DNA from 2 places in the Micromonospora sp. NPDC003241 genome. Region 1 is predicted to be linked to the other one. Evidence: riboswitches for the same ligand, from Rfam matches in the RefSeq annotation. Region 1 holds a riboswitch; the other holds the start of a gene.
What was found. A riboswitch is a leader RNA that binds a small molecule or an ion and turns the genes downstream of it on or off. The one in region 1 is predicted to bind S-adenosylmethionine.
Positions count from the first base shown of each region.

Region 2: it holds a riboswitch for S-adenosylmethionine, as region 1 does, so the genes downstream of both, thrC (threonine synthase) here and ACWDVW_RS08730 (aminotransferase class V-fold PLP-dependent enzyme) in region 1, are expected to answer to the same signal.

Region 1 covers NZ_JBSFSO010000007.1:183,983-187,498, reverse strand. Annotated here, with positions in the region: gene ACWDVW_RS08740 (hypothetical protein) at 1-728, opposite strand, end outside; gene ACWDVW_RS08735 (cyclase family protein) at 1,124-2,059, opposite strand; SAM riboswitch class IV at 2,269-2,389, shown strand; gene ACWDVW_RS08730 (aminotransferase class V-fold PLP-dependent enzyme) at 2,441-3,516, shown strand, end outside.
Region 2 covers NZ_JBSFSO010000042.1:52,093-55,608, reverse strand. Annotated here, with positions in the region: gene ACWDVW_RS26155 (GNAT family N-acetyltransferase) at 1-645, opposite strand, end outside; gene thrC (threonine synthase) at 928-2,214, opposite strand; SAM riboswitch class I at 2,224-2,359, opposite strand; gene ACWDVW_RS26145 (DoxX family protein) at 2,555-3,004, opposite strand; gene ACWDVW_RS26140 (DUF4232 domain-containing protein) at 3,429-3,516, shown strand, end outside.

The sequences.
Region 1 (3,516 bases):
GCCCAGTCCAGCTCGTCGGCGATGGTCTGCGGCCAGCTTCGTCCCTGCGCCGCCGCCACCACCGCCAGCAGTTCGTCGTCGGCCGTCTCGGCGTACCACCCGACCACGTCGTAGCGCATGCCGTTCGGTGGCGGCACCGTCCCGTAGCCGTCGTCGTGCAACCCGAACACGCTCGACGAGTTCGGATAGAACGCGGCGAAGGTCGGCTCGCCGTAGCCGAGCGCGGTGAGCGCGGCCACCCGGTCGGTCGGCGCACCGGGCCAGGCCGACAGCGGCAGCGTCCGGCCGAGATACCGCCACGGTCGTCCGGTGGTGCCGCGCGGATCGGCCGCCAGCAGCGGATAGGTCACCCCGCCCCGGTCGACGTCTCCCAGCGCGTCGCTCTCCACCATCCAGCGGTCCTGGGCTCCGTCCGGCGCGGTCCGGGTCACCAGCCACCGGTTCGGCACCCCGGGGAGGTCGACGACCGGCGCGCCGCCACCGGGCGCGGCACCGTGCGTCAACCGGGTCAGCGCGTCCGGCAGCGACCAGTGCAGGTGGATGCCGGCCGGCAACAGCAGATCCTGCTGGAACGGCCCTGGCAGGATCGCGTCGCTGAGGTTGCGCTCACCGAAGTCGGCGTCCCGGCCGGTGTCGGCGTCGATGTACGGCAGGCGGGTGAAGTCGGCGGTCGGTCCGGTGACGGTTCGATCGGTGGCGAGCCACAGGGCGTCCACCCTGACGGGCACGGCGAGTATGCGCATGGTGATGCGTTCCCCAATGGTTGCGGCTTGGTCGCTGCGGTAACGCCGGTTCACCGTAGGGCAGATCCGAGTGCGAAAGTGCTTCGCAAAGTTGACAGTCGAACCGCTGTTACGTCCACGATGGAGTGTGCTATTCCCCGTGGTGGAGACGCTTTCCGGACAGTGTTCCGACGAATCGTCGACACGCCGGGCCGACCCACGTCCACACGGCCGACCACACCGGGCCGCAGGGACGCGGAGTCGGACGGCGGCGAGTGACCGTAGTCACTGCGCGTGGTGGCGGCGGGCCGGGCAACCGTGCGCTCACCGCGTCGGATTCGCGTCTCGTCCCGTGCCGCGACCCGCACATGGGGGGCCGGTCGAGGTCAGGCCCGCTCCGGTCAGAACGTGGCGATCGGGTTGACCGGGCTGCCGGACGTCCCGGCCAGGCGGACCGGCGCGACGGCGAGATGGAAGTCCCACTGACCGAGGTCGGCGGCGGTCGTCGCGCACGCCTCCAGGTCGCAGTTGTCGAGCAACCACAGACCCATCGCGACGAGGCTCACGGCGTGCACCGGCATCAGGACGTCGTCGTATCCCGACGGCTGGACATCCTGCGGGGTGTCCGCGCCGATCAGTGCGACCTGGCGCTCGTGCAGCCACGGCAGGCAGGACGCGTGCCAGCCGGCCTGGGTGACACCGCCGGCCGTACCGCCCTCGTGCCGGACCCGACCACGGCCGGTCCGCAACAGCACCGCGTCGCCGGACCCCACCCGTACGCCCTGCCGGCGCTCGGCCTCTTCGAGATCCTCGGGGAACACGGCCTGCCCCGGCTCCCACCACGGCACGTCCCGGGCCCTCGCCACGTCCAGCAGGACACCACGGGTGACGATCCCGTTCGCCGCCGCCGTGACTGCCGCCCACGCCGACCCCGTCGCGGCGTCCACCACCGCGTGCGACCGCCCGTTGTACATCACGCCGTCCCAGAAGATGTGACACGGCGAGTCGAGGTGGGTGACGGTGTTGCCGTGGAACGAGAGGCTGAGCCGCTCGGACGAGAAGCCCCAGCGCCGGTCGGCGTGGAACGCGGGCGGCATGTTCTCGGCGCCCGGCATGTCGGCGGCGCACGGGCACGCCGTCGTCGACCGCTCCATCTCTCCCGGCACGGCGACCTCCCACGCGCACGACACGCTCCGGCCGTGGCGTACGGCTCGCGCCGCCGCCAACCGGACGTCGTCGGTGATGTGGTTGAGCGTGCCGAGTTGGTCGTCGTCGCCCCACCGACCCCAGTTCGACAGCGTGTCGAAATACCCGAGCACGTCCTCCTGAGTCGGCATCGGCCGCCCTGCCGTCATCGAAGCATCGACTCCTCCGGTCACGCGGTCGCCGGACACCGCAGGCAGGCTATCCCGTCCCTCCCGCACACCTGCCACACCGCGCCGGGAGGGACGACTCAGGGGACCGTCCGGTGTCGTACGAACGGGGACGTGCCGGGTGCGCGAAGCGCTCTGGCGGAGGCGCTCGCCGGTGTGGCAGCATCGGCAGCGGTCATGAGTGTCAGCGTCAAGGCCCCGGCCTGCTGACCGGCAACCCTCGTACATCCGCGGTGGGGTGCCTCCGGGTGAGGACCAGGCCGCCGGCGATCGCCGGAGAGGCAAGCGCGGACCCGCACGGGTCCACCGTCACGAAGGACCAGTGTGCCCACGATCGCTCCTGCCGTGCTCGGCAACGACCTTCCGGTCCGCCTGTCCGACGGCACCACCGTCGCGTACGCCAACCTCGACTACGCCGCCACCGCACCCTGTCTCGCCGCGGTCGCCGCCGCGGTCACCGAGCTGCTGCCCTGGTACGCCAGCGTGCACCGGGGCGCCGGCGCCGCCTCGCGCCGATGCACGCTGGCATACGAGCAGTCCCGTCAGACCGTCGCGGACTTCCTCGACATCCGGCCGGACGACCACGTGATCTTCACCCGGAACACCACCGATGCGATGAACCTGCTCGCCCGGGCCCTGCCAGCGCACACCACGGTGGTGACCTGGGCCGGCGAACATCACGCGAACCTCCTGGCCTGGCCGAACGTGCACCGACTGCCGGTGCCCACCGACCTGCCCGAGGTGACGTCCGGGCTGACCCGTGCACTGGCCGACCTGGGCAGCGGGCGGCCGGTGCTGGTGGCGGTCACCGGCGCGTCCAACGTCACCGGAGAGGTCTGGCCGATAGCCGAGATCGCGGAGATCGCGCATCGGCACGGCGCGCGGATCGTCGTCGACGCCGCCCAGTTGGCCCCGCACCGCGCGGTCTCCATGGCCGGCACCGACATCGACTACCTGGCGCTGTCCGGGCACAAGCTGTACGCGCCGTTCGGCGCGGGAGTCCTGGCCGGCCGCGCCGACTGGCTCGACGCCGCCGACCCGTACCTGTCCGGTGGCGGGGCCACCAGACACGTCGGCGACGAGCCCGCCGAGGTGCAGTGGCAGACCGGCCCGGCGCGCCACGAGGCCGGCACCCCGAACCTGCTGGGCGCGGTGGCGCTCGCCGCGGCCTGCACCACGATCTCCGCCGCCGCGCCGGACGTTCTCGCCCGCCACGAGCAGGAGCTGTTGACCCGGTTGCGCGACGGGCTCGACACCCTGCCGCAGGTGGCGGAGCTGCGCACGTTCGACGCCGACCACGACCGGGTCGGCATCGTCAGCTTCACCGTCGCCGACCGACAGGCAACCGACATCACCCACCGCCTCTCCGCCGAGCACGGGATCGGCGTACGCGACGGCTTGTTCTGCGCCCACCCGCTCAC
Region 2 (3,516 bases), on a different contig from region 1:
CCACGCCAGGTCACCCATTGGCGCGTCGGCCAGCAGCCGCCCGTCCAGGTACGCCACGTCGGCGATCAGATCGTCTGGCGTGTTCCCGCGCCAGAACAGCACCTCGTAGTCGGTGGCCCGGGACCGGGCGTCGGCGAGCAACGTGTCCAGGGCGGTCTGGTCCAGCTCGGCGACGTGCAGTCGCCGCCGTACGTCGGCCAGGGCGTCGACCGCGCCGACGGTGGCGGCGAACCGGGTGGCCGGGCCAGGCCGGTCGGGCTCGTCGCGCAGGTGCGCCCGGCTCATCGCGCTGACCCGTTTGCGTCCGCGCTCACGCAGCAGGTGCAGGCCGCGCTCGAACAGCGCCCGGCCGACTCCCCGGCGGCGATGGTCCGGATGTACGACGAGTTCGGCGGAGGCGTTCTCGGTGTTGTCGAGCTGCGGCAGGTCGAGCAGCAGGTAGCCGGCGGGCACACCGTCGACGTGGGCCAGCAGGGCGAGGGTCTCGGTGCCCGGCATCGGCTGGTGGAACAGCGAGGCGAACCGCTGCCGGCTGAACGGGGGATAGTCCGGCAGGTCGGTGGCGCTGTAGTCGGCGCCGACCTGGAACGCCTGCTCGATGGCCGACTCGTCGTCGGCACCGAAGGAGGTGATGGTGATGGCCATGTCCGCAGCCTGCGCGACGACGAACGAAGGGGCCAGCGATTATTCGCCGGCCCCTTCGGAGAGCTTGGTCGGGAGGGACGATCGCACAACGCCTCCGGCGCTGGGTCGTAAAGACTGAAAGTCTACGGCGAAACGCCCTCCCGCACGAAGCATCTTGCGCCGCCCGGTTCCTGCCGTCAAGTACTCGACGGCGTGTTTTCGGCACTCACCGCTAAAAGCCCGTTACCCGGCGGATCGGTCGGCGTGCAACATGCCGCCCGGTCGACGGGCTCGCGGTGTGCCTCAGCCGAGCAGTCCGGCGTCGCGGGCGGCCCGCAGCGACGGCTTGATCCGGTGGGTCGGCCCGACCTCGCCCGCGACGGCGTCGAGCGTCTTGAGCCCCTCGCCGGTGTTGTAGACCACCGTCTCGGCGGTCGGGTCCAGCTTTCCGGACTCGACCAGCTTGCGCAGCACCGCGACGGTCACCCCGCCGGCCGTCTCGGCGAAGACCCCGGTGGTACGCGCCAGCAGCCGCACGGCGGCCCGGATCTCGTCGTCGTCGGCGTAGTCCATCCAGCCACCGGTACGGCGCACCGCCTCCAGGGCGTAGAGGCCGGCGGCCGGGTCACCGATGTTGAGCGACTTGGCGATCCCGGTCGGCTTGACCGGGGTGATGGTGTCGCCGCCGCCGTGCAGGGCGGTGGCGATCGGGTTGCAGCCGGCCGACTGGGCGCCGAAGACCTTCCACCCGCCGGCCGGTGCCTCGACCAGGCCGATCTCGACCAGCTCGCTGAACGCCTTGTCGACCTTGGTGAGCAGTTCGCCGGAGGCCATCGGGATGACCACCTGGGCCGGGATCCGCCAGCCGAGCTGCTCGGCGACCTCGTAGCCGAGCGTCTTGGAGCCCTCGGCGTAGTACGGCCGGACGTTGACGTTGACGAAGGCGGTGTCCTCGAATTCGTCGGTCTCCACCAGCTCGCCGCAGAGCCGGTTCACGTCGTCGTACGAGCCGTCGATGGCGACCAGTTCACCACCGTAGACGGCGGTGGTCACGACCTTGCCCTGCTCCAGGTCGCTGGGGATGAAGACCACCGACGGGGTGCCGGCCCGGGCCGCGTGGGCGGCGACGGAGTTGGCCAGGTTGCCGGTGGAGGCGCAGGCGAACCGGGAGAAGCCGAGTGCCCGGGCGGCGGTCAGCGCGACCGAGACGACCCGGTCCTTGAACGAGTGGGTGGGGTTGGCGCTGTCGTCCTTGATCCAGAGCGGACCGGTGATGCCCAGCTCGGCCGCGAGCTGATCGGCGGCGACCAACGGCGTGAAACCGGGGTCCAGGGTGACCCGGGTGGCCGGGTCCTGGCCGGCGGGGAGCAGCGCCGCGTAGCGCCAGATGTTCTGCGGGCCCGCCTCGATCTGCTCGCGGGTCACGCTGGCGAGGGCCGCCGGGTCGTAGTCGACCTCCAGCGGGCCGAAACACTCGTAACAGGCATGCTGCGCGGCCAGCGGATAGCGGGCGGAACAGGCGCGGCAGACCAGGGCGCGGGCGGGGCTGGTGGTGGTGTCGATCCCGGTAGGGGCGAGCGCCGACGTCATGTCCGAGTCCTCTCATCTTCCCCCACATCGCACCCTGCGGCGGGGACGGAATTGGCACCTGCCCCACGGGACGCTCAGCGATGAGCGCGCGGGGTGGTTGCCGGGGCGTCGTCGGGCCGTATCCCTCAGCCCCTCTGGATGAGGTATTCAGTTGTGCCGCCGAGTCTAGGCAATCACGGCGCGCTCGTCAGCGTTCGATCTCAGCCTGTGAGCGATTCCTCACCGCCGCCATCGCCTGCCAGACCGCGACGACCCTGGACCGGAGGGGCTCCGGCGGTGCCGGAGGAAACCCGGTCCAGGGTCGCGCACGAGCGTCGGCCTGGTCGCCGCACCAGCCGGATCAGGCCGGTACGGACCTGCGTTCGGCCGCCTTCACGTCCAGGGCGGCCCCGTTGCGCTGGCGCAGCAGGTTGTCCACCGCCCAGCTACCCGGACCGAGCACCGCGATCAGCAGGAACGACCAGCAGAACAGCACGGACAACTCGCCGTGGTTGCGCAGCGGCAGCAGCGCCTCGGGCTGGTGGACGACGAAGTAGGCGTAGGCCATCGAGCCCGACGCCACCAGTGCCGCCGGTCGGGTGAAGAGGCCGACGAGCACCAGGGCACCGCAGACGGCCTGGATCAGCGCGGCCCACCAGCCCGGCCAGGTGCCGAGCGGGACGGGTTCGCCGCTCCCCCGGGCGCCGCCGAAGACGCCGAACAGGGACGACAACCCGTGGCAGAGAAACAGCAGGCCGATGACCATGCGGAACAGGGACAGGGCCGGCCCGCCGAACCGGTCAGTACGCATTCCGGAACCTCCATTGTGGATGGACGAGGGCAACCAGAATGCGGGACTGATAAATGTTTGTCGATGCAATCTCTTCCTTTGGGAACGCTCCCACATCGATGGTAGCGACTGGGACTCCCAAAGAAACCCCCGCGACGATGATCCTTTTGGTCACCCTCCGTAAGTCTCCCTGTACACCGTGGACATCTGACGGCAACAAGTCGCGGTCATCCGATCCGGGGCCGCGCACCCACCCGGGTCCGGAAGCGGCCACCGTCGTCCCACCAGCCGGTACGCGGGGCGGTCCCCGACCGGCCGGGAAGCCGTCCCGAAGCGCCCGCCTCGCCACCCCGCCTGCCCGCCTGCCCGCCTGCCCGCCTGCCCGCCGAACGATCGAGGACCGTGATGCGACGATGAGCGGATGCGAGAAATCCACGGGGGATCGATGCCGGATACGACCACGAGACGCGGCGACGGAGGCCGGGCCTACCGGCGTCCTCGGCTCGTCGCGCTGCTGACCGCCTTCGCGCTGC